2 regions of the Marinobacterium sp. MBR-111 genome follow, and region 2 is predicted to be linked to the other one. Evidence: predicted binding sites of a transcription regulator. Region 2 holds the regulator's gene; the other holds the start of a gene.
What was found. The regulator sigma-54, encoded in region 2, starts transcription at its own class of promoters, with help from an activator protein. The targets are predictions, from matches to a motif close to TGGCACNNNNNTTGCTNT.
Positions count from the first base shown of each region.

Region 1: ABIE61_RS11905 (TorF family putative porin) is a predicted target of sigma-54. The motif match lies at 4,334-4,351, and genes of this name have one in related genera.

Region 1 covers NZ_JBEPQA010000016.1:17,098-24,243, forward strand. The annotation lists gene ABIE61_RS11885 (plasmid pRiA4b ORF-3 family protein) at 1-335, shown strand, start outside; gene ABIE61_RS11890 (hypothetical protein) at 336-626, opposite strand; gene ABIE61_RS11895 (MFS transporter) at 672-1,922, opposite strand; gene ABIE61_RS11900 (putative bifunctional diguanylate cyclase/phosphodiesterase) at 1,985-4,051, opposite strand; gene ABIE61_RS11905 (TorF family putative porin) at 4,417-5,058, shown strand; gene ABIE61_RS11910 (symmetrical bis(5'-nucleosyl)-tetraphosphatase) at 5,201-6,022, shown strand; gene glpE (thiosulfate sulfurtransferase GlpE) at 6,026-6,343, shown strand; gene ABIE61_RS11920 (tRNA nucleotidyltransferase/poly(A) polymerase-related protein) at 6,343-7,146, shown strand, end outside.
Region 2 covers NZ_JBEPQA010000013.1:34,298-41,443, reverse strand. The annotation lists gene ABIE61_RS10660 (KdsC family phosphatase) at 1-1, shown strand, start outside; gene lptC (LPS export ABC transporter periplasmic protein LptC) at 2-565, shown strand; gene lptA (lipopolysaccharide transport periplasmic protein LptA) at 555-1,067, shown strand; gene lptB (LPS export ABC transporter ATP-binding protein) at 1,067-1,792, shown strand; gene ABIE61_RS10640 (RNA polymerase factor sigma-54) at 1,844-3,349, shown strand; gene hpf (ribosome hibernation promoting factor) at 3,401-3,691, shown strand; gene ABIE61_RS10630 (PTS sugar transporter subunit IIA) at 3,713-4,174, shown strand; gene rapZ (RNase adapter RapZ) at 4,176-5,060, shown strand; gene ABIE61_RS10620 (HPr family phosphocarrier protein) at 5,053-5,322, shown strand; gene mgtE (magnesium transporter) at 5,376-6,725, shown strand; gene yjgA (ribosome biogenesis factor YjgA) at 6,737-7,146, shown strand, end outside.

The sequences.
Region 1 (7,146 bases), on a different contig from region 2:
ACTATCCGGCAATGCCATCAATCCGATTAACGGCGTTGGTTCTGCTTTACCGCCTGCACACACAGCAGCACAAGCTCAAAAGCGTAGATGCGGCCAACTATCTGAGGGAGCTTTTTCCGCATATGCTGGCTGAGCTCGAAGAAGAAGACTTCCGTATGTACCGCGAGCCCAGCGAGGTATTTGCTCATGTCGTGAAACATCGCCTGGTGACACTGCTTACGCTGGCGGGGTTGATAGCGTTTGATGAGGGTGAAAGAGCTGTTTTGCTGGAAGGAGATGACTCGTGCCTGAAGTTGAGTCAACTCGCAGAGGAGTATTTCGAATGGAAGAGTTAGTCACATCCCCAACCACTCCACAAGTCTCAAATTGGTTTTAAGGCGCAAACGTTGCTGCAACATCCCTTCGAATACAGCATCCAACGTACGATTCTCACCGAGCATAGGGAGCGCTGCCTCTGCCTCGGAATAAAACTGTTGTTCACGCTCGGTACCAATAATGGCATTACCCCACCAGTCGAGGACTCTTGGCCGAGCTTGCTTCAATAGAAAGTCGGCAGGAAACGTCTCGGATTTTACAGCATTGGCTTGCTGACAACGCCAACTTCGAATTTTGCGGACCTGTGCCATTCCTGTTTTTTATAGGCTTGATGCAGTGGAAGGCGGGGCTGTGCTCTACGACGATGCGTTTTTTTCATCCCTCCTGTCCACCGTAAACCCGTGTCCCAGCCCCACACGCCAGGACCAGACCAGAAACAGCAACAACAGGATGCCGGCTGAGAGGGCGAACGCGGTCGGAAATCCGTAAAGCTCAGCCAGAAAACCAACCATAACGGGTGCGGATGCCTGAGCAAGTCGGTTACCCATAAGTCGTGTAGCCAAACTGGGAGAACGCTGCTCACGGCTGACGCTTTCGGACAGAATCACCATCGACAGCGGTTGGGATATCCCGCCCGCGACACCGATCGCTATGGTCAGCAGGGCCAACAATACGACCTGGTCACCCACCATACCGGTAAGCATCAGCGCCCCCGTCACCACAACAACACCGATTTGAATCGAGCGGGTACGCCCGCCGAGCCAGTCGATCATACGCGACATCACCAATCGCACCAACATGGAGGTTAGCGCTCTGAGGCTTAGCAGTACACCGATTAGGCTCGCGCTGATGGCAAGCCCTTCAAGGTAGATCGGCATGAAGCCTGCATGTGCCCCCATGATAAACAGCGACACACTCGACATGATGATCGCCAGCTGTACGCCGTGGTTGGTTCTAAGCAAACGCCACTGGGCAACATAACTGGCATTGCCACGCTGACTTTTTCCACCATAACCGGCACTGGACGAGAAAAACAGTGCACTGACAAACGACAGCAGCGGAATGAAAGCGATGGTCGCAAAAGACAGGTGCAGCGAGTAGTGTTCAATCAGATAGCCCGCAAGCAGAGGCCCCAACAGCTGTCCGGCTGACATACACATTGTGTACCAGCCGAAACAGCGCTCAAGCACTCGCCCCTGTCCAAGCCCGGACACCAATGACTGGGCGGCAATAATAAGTACCATATTAGACATACCGGCAATAACCTGGTTGGCCAGCAGACCCGTCAAGGAGGGGAAGAACAGTGAACATAAAGGCCCCGCAGACATGCCCAAGGCCCCGGCCAGAATAATGTTTCTGGCACCCATACGGCCGACGAAACCACCGATTGGAATGGCCAGCACCAAAGGCAATACGTAGGGAGCTGCCACAATCAGACCGATCATGGCAGGGCTGACCTGCAGTTCCAACGCCATGAAAGGCACCGTCAGCAACAGCATGGTGTTGGCCAGCATGGCAAGTGACAGGGCAAGACTCACGACGACGAGATCACGGTAAGCTTCTGGGTAGGCTATCTCGTCTCTGGGCGTTTCAGGCGTATCCGACACGATGCAATGTCCAAAAAACTCTCGATTCTACACCAGCCTGCTTGCTGGTGAAGCATCGGGGCTCAGTTGCCAGCCGAGCAGCTTTCCCCATACAACCGCATGAATTCGCTCGCCGGCATGGGCCGATAAAACAGAAAACCCTGCCCGGTCTTGCATCCTATATCCTGCAGCAATCGGGCCTGTTCATCGGTTTCAATCCCCTCGGCTACCACTCCGAACTCCAGCTCAGAGAGCAGCTGAATTATGCCTTTAAGCAAGGTAGCCGCACGTGCATCGGTACACAGGTCCGCTACAAAACTGCGGTCGATTTTCACCACATCCAGAGGCAGGCGCCTCAGGTAGGTCAAGCTGGAATAGCCGGTCCCGAAGTCATCCAGCGCCAGGCTGAAGCCGGCAGCACGCAAACTGGCAAGCTGTCGCAACACATCGTCCGCCAGGTTGATAAATGCGGTCTCGGTCACTTCCAGTTCCAACTGTTGCGCTTCCAAACCATATAGTGCGATGGTGTGCAGACACCAATCAACCAGATCCGGCTCCTGCAGCTGCCGTGCCGACAGGTTGACACTCAGTCTTGGCAAGACGGGCAGCAGAGTCTGCCATTGCTGCAGCAAAGCACAGCTTTGACTGAACACCCAGCGGTCCAGCGCCACAATCAGACGGCTTTCTTCGGCTAGTGGAATAAACTCGCCCGGCGAGATCATTCCTTTTTCAGGATGTTGCCAACGCAACAGAACCTCTGCTCCCACCAGCGCACGGTCGATGATGTTAACCTTCGGCTGCAGGTAGAGTTCAAGCCCCAGACCGGTTTCATGCTGAATCGCCAGTCTCAGCTGTTGCTCCAGCATCAGCCGTTGACGTAATTCGTTACTCAGAGCCTCGTCGTAGAAACGATAACTGTCACGCCCGGCCTGCTTGGCCGCGATCAACGCTGTTTGGGCGCAGGCCAGCAGAGTATCGGCATCATCTCCATCTTTGGGAAAAACCGCCAGCCCTGCCGAAGGACTCAAGCGAATCGTCTCACCTTCAAGATATAACGGCACCTGCAACTGGCTGATACACTCATTGGCATAACGCGCCATTCCGGTCAGGTCATGGGTGTCATTGATGATAGCCACCAGCTCATCGCCGGTCAGACGAAAAAAACTGAGCCTGTCGCCCAAGTGTTGCTGCAGTCGTTCAGCCTGACGTTTGATCAGCTGGTCGCCGCCACGCATGCCAAAGCGATCATTGATCGGTGACAATTGACCAATATCGATGCACATCAAGGCAATCAAGGCTGAATTCGTAGAGGGTTTTCGGTTTCGTTTCAGCAGCTGGGCAAGCGTCTGCACCAATTTGTAGCGGTTACCCATCCCCGTGAGCGGATCAGTAAATGCAAGCTCCTCGATTTGCGCTTCTTTTGCACGCATTTCGGTAAGATCATGGAAGATGGAAACAAAATTGGTTACGACGCCGTTATCATTCTTCAGCGCACTGACCGACATCCACTGCAGATAGACTTCACCACTCTTGCGCCGGTTCCAGACCTCCCCCTGCCAACTGCCGTGGTGTCGCAGCGACGTGTTCATCGCATCATAGAAGGGCTGTTCGTGATGATTGGAGCGCAGCATTTTGGGTGTCTGCCCAATCACTTCTGATGCAGCATAACCGGTAATTTGGGTAAATGCCGGGTTAACCCGCTCGATCCGGGCGGCGGCATCCGTGACGATAATACCTTCAATAGTGCTATCCAGAATGCGTTCCGCCATTGCTTCCTGGGTTTGAAAGGCACGTTTCAAGCGCTGATCCTGGCCTATACCGGTCAGGCCGGTTACCTGACCATGCTCATCCAGATGAGGCAAAATGCGGAGGCTGACAGGCACTTCATGTCCCGCAAGGGTGCGGAAATTCACCACCCCGGCCCAGTAACCACATTCCAGTACCTGCGGAAAAATTTCGCGAGACAGCTGCTGCCAGGTACTTTCGGTATGAAAGTCGCTGACGTGCAGCGGCTGCACACTCAGGTCATGTTCCTGACCGATTCCCAGCAGCTCACGGCCGGAGCGGTTTATAAACTCGATCCGGTAATGCTTGTCGACACTGGCAATAAAATCGCCGGTCAGATCCAGAAACTGCTGTTGTCTATCCATCGCTCAATCCAGTTATGTCCCGTCAGGCACGGCCACGCAGCCAGCTAATCGATACACTGTCCCCATGGTAAAGAAGACACTACTTTAGTATCAAAAGCGAAGCAATAACCCTTTAGGTTGTGTCGAATTGTTCAAAATACATTTTTAACTGGATCACCTGCCCTCACGATTGCCAACGACTGCACACTCCTGGAGCTGAGTGCGTTTTATTGGTGCACAAATCAAGAGCACAACATTGTCATATCCATGTAACACATTGTAAATATTTGTATTTATCAACACTGGCACAGCTTTCGCTTTTACCGGATCAACAAGCGGCACTCAATGCCCGACTTGCTATTTCAAGAGACTGTAAGGGGAATATGATGAAAAAGCTGACCAAATCTCTGATCGCTGCCGGCCTGCTGACTGCATCCGCTGCCGCAAGCGCTGAACTGTCGGTCAACGTGGGCGCCATGAGTGACTACTGGTTCCGTGGCATTGATCAGACCTCCAACAACGCCAGCCTGATGGCTGGTGCTGACTATGACTTCGGTAATGGTTTCTACGTCGGCACCTGGGGTGCTCAGCTGGACGATGCTGAAATCGAATACGATCTGTACGGTGGCTACGCCGGTGAAATCGGCGACTTCACCTACGATGTAGGCTACGCTGGCTACTTCTACACTGTTGATGATGCATCCGATTACCATGAACTCATCCTGGGCGGCGGTTACAAATTTCTGAGTGCCCAGTTTGTCCTTGGCCGTGAAAATGTTGACGGCGCAGGTGATGACGCCGACTACACCTTCTTCAGCCTGACAGGTGAATACGAAGGCGCCTACCTGACCTATGGTGTATTCGGTGAAGACTATGACGGAGACTACGTTGAAGCCGGTTACGGTACAACTATTCAGGGCCTGGACATGAGCCTGGCATTCATCAAACAGTTGGACACTGAACTCGACGGCGATGGCGAGAAAGACTCCGAATTTGTCTTCACCATCAGCAAGACCTTCGATCTCTGATCAGACATCTCCTCTGCGTTACTGAACATACTAAGGTTGTCTTGGGGCCCTGCGGGGCCTCTTTTTTTCAACTGCCGTCGGGTTTCAGATCAGTACCCGCTTCCGTTATCATGCCCACCTGTATCACTGTTTTGGAGCCTAAATGGCGACCTACGCAATTGGTGATCTGCAGGGCTGTTATAACGAATTGATGCAGCTTCTTGAGCAGATCAACTTCAACGACCAGGATCAACTCTGGTTTACTGGCGACCTGGTCAACCGTGGCCCCGGTTCACTGCAATGCCTGCGCTTTGTCAAAAGTCTGGGAGATCGCGCTGTCTGTGTACTGGGCAACCACGACCTGCACCTGCTGGCCCTGCACAATGGCAACGGAAAGAAAGCAAACTCCACACTGGAACCGATTCTGACCGCACCCGACCGGGATGAGCTGATGCACTGGCTGCAGCATCGCCCCCTGCTGCATGATGACAAGTCGCTGGGCTACGTCATGACCCACGCCGGCATACCTCATATCTGGAGTCTGAAAACTGCCCGCAATCTGGCTGCCGAGCTTGAAGCTGTGCTCCAAAGCGACAGGGCCGAACGTTTTTTTGCCAATATGTACGGCAACCAGCCTGATCTTTGGCAGGACGACCTCAAGGGACCCGCGCGTTTGCGCTGTATCACCAATTATTTGACCCGAATGCGCTTCATCACGACCGAAGGGCGGCTGGAATTCAGTGCCAGCGGCCGCCCTGAAGAGGCGCCCAACGGTTTTCGCCCCTGGTTTGAACTGCCGCCGGCCAAACCACTCAAACGCATACAACTGTACGGCCACTGGGCTGCACTGGGGCATCATCGCAATGAGCGCAGCATCTCGCTCGATACCGGCTGCGTATGGGGTAACGCCCTAAGCGCACTGCGCCTGGATGATGGCCAGCTGTTCAGCCAACCCTGCACTGACCACCCAACACCCGGAGACTGACACGTGAGTGAGTACCGCTGTATCAACATCACCGAAGCCTGTGACCTGATCGACCAGGGTGCACAGGTAGTCGATATCCGCGATGAAACCAGCTTCAACGAGCTTCACATCCGCGATGCAACCAACCTCAGCAACCACAACCTGCCGGAGTACCTTGCACAGGCAGACTTTGACCAGCCCTTGATTGTCTGCTGCTACCACGGCATCAGCAGTCAGTCGGCAGCCGCCTATCTGGCACATCAAGGGTTTGAACAGGTCTGTAGCCTGGACGGTGGTTTTGAAGCCTGGCGCGCACAGTGCCCGGACCGTTGCAGCCGCTGATGCAGATCTATCTGGTCGGCGGCGCAGTCAGGGATCGACTGTTGGGGCTTGAGGTCAAGGACAGAGACTGGGTGGTGGTCGGTGCCACCCCTGACGAGATGCTGGGTCGGGGTTTTAAACCGGTCGGACGTGATTTTCCTGTGTTTTTGCATCCGGATACCGGTGAGGAATACGCTCTGGCCCGTACCGAACGCAAAAGCGGCAAGGGGTATACCGGCTTCCAGTTCCATACCAGCCCGGATGTTACACTCGAAGAAGACCTGCGCCGCCGCGACCTGACCGTCAACGCCATCGCGGAAGCGGAAGACGGCACGCTGCACGACCCCTGGCACGGTCAGGATGACATCAAGACGCGGATGCTGCGCCACGTTTCACCGGCCTTCAGTGAAGACCCGCTGCGAGTACTGCGAGTGGCGCGCTTCTATGCCCGCTTCGCCGATCTTGGCTTTCAGGTTGCTGACGAAACGCTGGCACTGATGCGCGAACTCAGCGCCGGGGATGAGCTTGCCCACCTGACGCCAGAGCGTGTCTGGCAAGAGACAGAGCGCGCGCTGGCCACTTCCAGTCCAGCGCATTACTTCGCCCTGCTGCAAAAAACGGGGGCGCTGGGCAGCCTCTTCCCCCAACTGGAAGGGCTGGACACAAATCGATTGGCTCAGTGTCTGTCTGGCATTGCCGATACCGACGCACGACCAGCCATGGCGCTGGCTCTGCTGCTGTATCAGACCACCGAGTCGATACTGCCAGAACAGGCCTGCGACATTATCGGCAATTTTTGCAGCCAGCACCGCGTACCCAATCGG
Region 2 (7,146 bases):
AATGCTGCAAAGTCGACTGAGACTCTCCATCGCCTTGATCCTGCTGCTGGTGCCCCTGCTCTGGTGGGGGTTTGCCTCTACCCGGCTGAACGACGAGCCTTTACTGGACAAGGGTGCCGCTCGGATCGACTTTTTCGTCCGCGAGGCCCGGATCACGCGCTGGAACCAAAGCGGCGAAATGGCACAGGCACTGAGTTCTCCTCTGATGCGCCACTACCCTGAGCCAGGTGAGATGCTGCTGGACAACCCAACCACCCTAATACCCCGCGAGCAGAGTGGTGAGTTCCGTATTTTGGCACAGGAAGGCCGTATGCCCGACTCACAGGAACGCATAGTACTTGCAGGGGATGTACAGCTTCATGATAATCCGCCTTCAGGCAGTGCCAGCGAGATGCTGACCGAGCGACTGACACTCTACCCTCCACGCGACTATGCCCACACAGACCTGCCAGTCAGGGTAATACGCGGCCTGGACCATATGGAAAGCCAAGGCATGGAGGTCTTTTTTGACGAACAGCGGGTTGAGCTGCTGTCCGAGGTAAAAGGTACATACCATGCGAATTAACCGCCCTGTGTTGCTGACCACCCTGCTGCTGAGCCTGTCCGCCAGCGTGCAGGCACTGCCCGAGGATCGCAATCAGCCAATCAACGTCTCGGCTGACCGCGCCAGCATGAATGAGCGTACCGGTATCACCGTATACACAGGCGATGTGGAAATAATTCAGGGCAGCATGGAAATTCGTGGTGAGCGCGTTGAACTGCACCGTGCAGCTGACGGCAGCATTGACCGCATTATCTCCACCGGCAAGCCGGCCAGATTTCAGCAGCAGCCATCTGCCGATCAGCCCCTGACCAAGGCCTACGGTGAAAGGATGGAGTACCGGGTCAAGCAACAAGAGGTTACCATCACCGAAAATGCACGCGTCGATCAGTCCAAGGATACCTTCACCGGAGAGCGGATCGTTTACAATATGGCGCGTGCGGTGGTGAACGCTTTCGGCAGCGACCGCGAGGGCGGCGAACGGGTCAAAATGGTGATTCAGCCCAAGCCGACGGGGACCAACTGATGGCGACACTGGAAGCCTTGCACCTTGCCAAAAGCTACAAGGGGCGCCAGGTGGTACAGGATGTATCCCTGCAGATGGAAACGGGCCAGATCGTTGGTCTGCTGGGACCCAACGGTGCCGGCAAGACCACCTGCTTTTATATGATCGTGGGGCTTATCCACGCCGACCGGGGACAAATCCGACTGCACCAGGACGACGTTACCCGCCTGCCCATGCATGAGCGCGCTCGCCGCGGTATCGGCTATCTGCCTCAGGAAGCTTCGGTGTTTCGGAAGCTGAGCGTACATGACAACCTGATGGCCATTCTGGAAACTCGCAAGGAGCTGAACACCTCGGATCGTAAGGCATTGCTGGAGCAGCTGCTGGAAGAGTTCCACATTACTCACCTGCGCAATAGTCTGGGTATGGCCCTGTCTGGCGGAGAGCGTCGACGTGTTGAAATCGCACGGGCCTTGGCAACCGAGCCTGACTTTATCCTGCTGGACGAACCCTTTGCCGGCGTTGATCCAATCTCGGTCAGCGATATCAAACAAACCATTCGCCACCTACAGTCTCGCGGCATTGGCATTCTGATCACCGATCATAACGTGCGCGAGACACTCGACATCTGCGAACGAGCATATATCGTAAGTGAAGGGGGGATACTCGCACAGGGCACACCGGCCGAGATCCTGGCTAACGAACAGGTTCGCCGTGCCTATCTGGGCGAGCAGTTTTCCCTTTGATCCTGAGTCGTCAATCATGTACATCCACTCCGTCCACCTGGCAGCTCTGATATGAAGCAATCGTTACAACTCAAGATCGGCCAGCATCTGACGATGACACCCCAGTTGCAACAAGCAATACGTCTGCTGCAACTGTCAACGCTGGACCTGCAGCAGGAGATCCAGGAAGCCCTGGAGAGCAACCCACTGCTGGAAGTCGAGGAGGAACTGGACAGCGCCGAAGAGACCCAGACTGAAGCCCGTGATGATCGTCACGACGCCTCTGCCGACAGCCTCTCTAACGACACCGCTGACGAGGACAGCTGGGACGAAAACGCACTGGAAGAGCGCTGGAATGATGAAATCCCTCGTGAGCTGTCCACCGACAGCAACTGGGATGATACCTTCCAGCACCAGAGTACACCCGGTCCTGCCCGTGATGATGACTGGGAACCCGGTGATAACGATTCGGCCGAAGACAGCCTTCAGGATCACCTGCTGTGGCAGCTCAACCTGACCCCCATGAGTGACCCTGACCGTATGGTCGCCATGGCCCTTATCGATGCTGTCGATCCGGATGGCTATCTACGCACGGACGTAGATGAAGTTCTGGAACACTTCACCCGGAGCGAACCCCAGCTGTTTGCAGATGCCGAGCCTGAAGAGATTGAAACGGTACTGCACCGCCTGCAACAGTTTGACCCGCCCGGTGTCTGCGCACGAGACCTGAGCGAATGTCTGCAGATACAGCTGCGCCAGCTGCCTGAAAACACTCCGATGCTGAAAGAGGCATTACGCCTGGTACGCGATCACCTGGGTCTGCTCGGCAATCATGACTATCGTACCTTGATGCGCCGCATGCGCCTGAAGGAAGAGGCCCTGCAACAGATCATCAGTCTGATCCAGTCGCTTAATCCAAAACCGGGCACCAGCATCAGCAGTGAACAGTCAGAGTACGTTATACCCGACGTCGTGGTGCGCAAGGTGCGGGGGCAGTGGAATGTAAGCCTCAACTCAGAGGCATCCCCCAAGCTGCGTATCAATACCGACTATGCTGATCTTATAAGACGGGCCGACAACAGCGCTGACAACACCTATCTGAAAAACCATCTACAGGAAGCGCGCTGGTTTCTGAAGAGCCTGCTGAGTCGCAACGAAACCCTGCTCAAGGTCGCCACCGAGATCGTGGCCCGCCAGATCGATTTTTTCGAGGAAGGTGAAGAGGGTATGAAGCCGATGGTTCTGCATGACATCGCTGAAGCCGTAGAGATGCACGAATCAACCATTTCCCGTGTCACTACCCAGAAATACATGCATACGCCCCGAGGCATCTTCGAGCTGAAGTATTTTTTCTCCAGCCATGTGAGCACGTCAGACGGAGGCGCTGCCTCCTCTACCGCCATTCGTGCCTTGATCAAGAAGCTGATCAGCGCGGAGAATACCGCAAAACCACTCAGTGATAACAAGATAGCCGACCTGCTGAAAGAGCAAGGATTTAACGTAGCCAGACGCACAGTGGCAAAATATCGTGAAGCGATGAACATTCCGCCTTCTAATGAGCGCAAGCGTCTGGTTTAATGAGACTACAGGCACGCCGGAAGAACGTGCTTTATGACGAGGAGAAAACCTATGCAGATCAACATCACTGGCCATCACGTCGAACTGACTGACGCCCTGAACGAATATGTACGTACCAAGTTCGACCGACTGGAACGCCACTTCGATAACATCACCAATGTACAGGTCACCCTCAGTGTCGAGAAGCTGCGCCAGAAGGCCGAAGCCGATATCCACCTGGCCGGCGGTGAAGTATTCGCAGCGCATGAGCATGATGACATGTATGCTGCAATTGATGGCATGGTGGACAAGCTTGACCGCCAGATCATCAAGCACAAAGAAAAACTCAAATCCCACAAATAACCGGTAGCAGCACGTCACGACATGCAACTATCAGAACTGCTGACCTCATCCCGTACACTCTGCCACGTCGATGTGGTCAGCAAAAAGCGAGCGCTTGAGCTCGCCAGCCAGACTATCGCCGAGCAGCTGGACGGCATGGCCGCTGAAGATATCTTCAGCGGCCTGATCAACCGAGAACGCCTTGGCAGCACCGGTATCGGTGAAGGCGTTGCCATTCCTCATTGCAGAATTCCAGGTGTTACAACAGCCATCGGATTACTGATGACGCTGTCCAGCCCGATTGACTTCGATGCCATCGACAACCGTCCAGTCGACCTGATCTGCTTCCTGCTGGTTCCCGAAGACGGCGCTGAAGAGCACCTGCAGACACTGGCAGGGTTGGCAGAGCTGTTCAACGACTCCAGCACCCGTGAATCACTGCGCAGCTGCGAAGATTCCTCAAGCCTGCTGGATCGCGTCCAAACTCTCTGCAGAGGCGCCTGACATGCGACTGGTCGTCATCAGCGGCCGCTCCGGCTCAGGCAAAAGCACCGCCCTGCAGGCACTGGAAGATGTCGGTTTCTACTGCATCGACAACCTGCCGGCCCTGCTTCTGCCCGAGCTGATCCGACTGATGCTGGCTGAGGAAAACCCTAATCGAGAAATTGCCGTCAGCATTGATGCTCGCAACCTTCTGAGCAACCTGAAACAGTTCCCCAGTGTGATGTGCACTCTGCGTGAACAGTCCAAGCTGAGCACCGAAACCCTGTTTCTTGATGCTGGTGAAGCTACTCTGCTGCGACGCTATAACGCAACCCGGCGGCGTCACCCACTCACCGATAAACAACAGAGCCTGCAGCAAGCAATTCGAACCGAACGCAGCCTGCTCGAGCCCATCGCCAATCTCGCTGATCTGCGCATCGATACTACGCGGCTATCACTTTATGAGCTGCGTGACGAAGTCAAACTGCGTGTTGCCGGGCGCAGTGAACAGGTTCTGTCACTGCAGTTTGAGTCATTTGGCTTCAAGCATGGCGTACCGCTCGATGCCGATTTCACCTTCGATGTACGGGCCTTGCCCAATCCCTACTGGGTCCCTGAATTGCGCCGTCATACCGGCCTCGACACCGAGGTGATCGAGTTTCTGCGCCAGTCGCCCGAGGTCACCGAGATGGTGAACGACATACAGGCCTTCGTAAGCAAGTGGCTGCCTCAGTTCCAGGCCAATAACCGCAGCTACATCACAATCGGAATTGGCTGCACCGGAGGCCAACACCGCTCGGTCTATATTGCCGAGCAACTGGCTGGTTATTTCCGCGGGCATATGGATAATGTGCAGGTGCTACACCGAGAACTGAGTCAGCCTGCCGCAGGACCACACCATGATTGAAACGCGACTGACCATTATCAACAAGCTGGGCCTGCACGCCCGCGCCGCTGCCAAGCTGGTCACGCTGGCCAATCAGTTCAATGCCAACATCCGCATCAACAAGGATGGCCGCGAAGTGGATGGCAAGAGCATCATGTCCGTGATGATGCTGGCCGCCAGCAAAGGTACTGAAATCGCGCTTGTCGCTGAAGGGGATGATGCCCCTGAGGCGCTTGATGCCATCACCGCATTGATCAACAATCGCTTTGACGAGCCCGAATAAGATCGCGCTCCCCCTTTCTCCGGACAAGCGCCCACCTCCGATCGAGATCCGCCATGAGTCAGCAGGAAACCAAATCCAACCTGGAAGCATTGAGCGCCGCGCTTGAGGTCGGTGAACTGCAGCAATTGAGGTTCATGCTCAACAAGGGGCTAAAGCCGGTTGAAGTGGCGCACCTGCTGGAAAAGACACCTCCTCGCGAGCGCCAGATTCTGTGGAACCTGCTCAACCAGGAGCTGGAAGGTGAGGTATTGCAGTACCTGGGGGACGATGCCCAGACCGAAATCCTGAGCCGCATGGAGGCTTCAGAAGTACTCGCCATTACCGAGTCGCTGGAAACGGACGACATGGCTGACATCCTGCAGCAGCTGCCCGAACGGGTCATGAAGGAGCTGCTGCAGATCATGGACCAGCAGAATCGTGAGCGGGTCGAGGAAGTACTGGCGTACCCGGAGGATACCGCCGGCGGTCTGATGAACACGGATACAGTGACTATCAGACCCGACATCAATGTGGAAACGGTACTGCGCTATTTGCGCCGCCACAAAGATATCCCGGAAATGACTGACACCCTGTTCGTTGTGAGCCGCAAGGACTCCTACATTGGTGTACTGCCACTGACCCGCTTGCTCACGGCAGATCCCGGCGTACTGGTGCGTGAAATCATGCAAACCGATGTAGAGCCGATTCCGGCCGACATGCCGGATGAAAGCGTCGCCCGCCTGTTCGAACAACTGGACCTGATCTCGGCCCCAGTAGTCAATGAAGAGGGCCGCCTGCTGGGCCGTATCACCATTGATGACGTAGTCGATGTCATCCGCGAAGATGCTGATCACTCACTGATGAGCATGGCCGGCCTTGATGACGACGAAGATACCTTTGCGCCGATCATGAAAACCACCCGCCGGCGTGCAGTCTGGCTTGGTATCAACCTGATAACCGCCTTTGCGGCATCCGCGGTCATCGGTCTTTTTGAGGCCACGATTGATAAAGTTGTCGCGCTGGCCGTACTGATGCCGATTGTTGCCTCTATGGGGGGCATCGCCGGCAGCCAGACACTGACACTGGTGATCCGCGGTCAGGCCCTGGGGCATATCGAGCGCTCCAATATCGGCTGGCTGTTCAACCGAGAGCTGGTGGTAGGGCTGTTGAACGGGATGCTTTGGGCATTGGTCGTTGCCGTAGTGGCTGTACTCTGGTTTCAGGACATGACGGTTGGTATCGTGATCGCCATGGCATTGGTAATCAACCTGATTGCCGGCGCCATGGCCGGCACCCTGCTGCCAACGATATTAAAATCAATGGGTATAGACCCTGCGCTGGCCGGAGGCGTCCTGCTGACAACCATCACTGACGTGGTGGGCTTTTTCGCCTTTCTGGGACTGGCGACCCTGTTTTTTGCCTGATGGAAACTGTTATGAGCGATTTTGACCACCTGCAGCATGATGACGAAGAACAGCTGCCGCCAAGCAAGTCCCAGCTCAAACGTGATGCAGATGAGCTACAGAATTTGGGTCAGCGGATGACTGAACTGCGCCCGGACCAGCGAGAGAAACTGCCGATTGATGACCGCCTGCGTGCCGCACTGGATGAATACAGTCGCATAAAGGCCAATGGAGCCAAGCGACGCCACCTGCAATTCATTGGCAAACTGATGCGTACAGCGGACGCGGACGCAATCCGCGAAGTGGTTGACCGCTTCGACTCCGCTACGGCAGCCCACAACCAGCTGTTTCATGAGCTGGAGCGCTGGCGTGAACGCTTGATCAGCGAAGACAACGAAACGCTGCAAAGTTTTATCGCTGCCCACCCGGGAGCGGATATTCA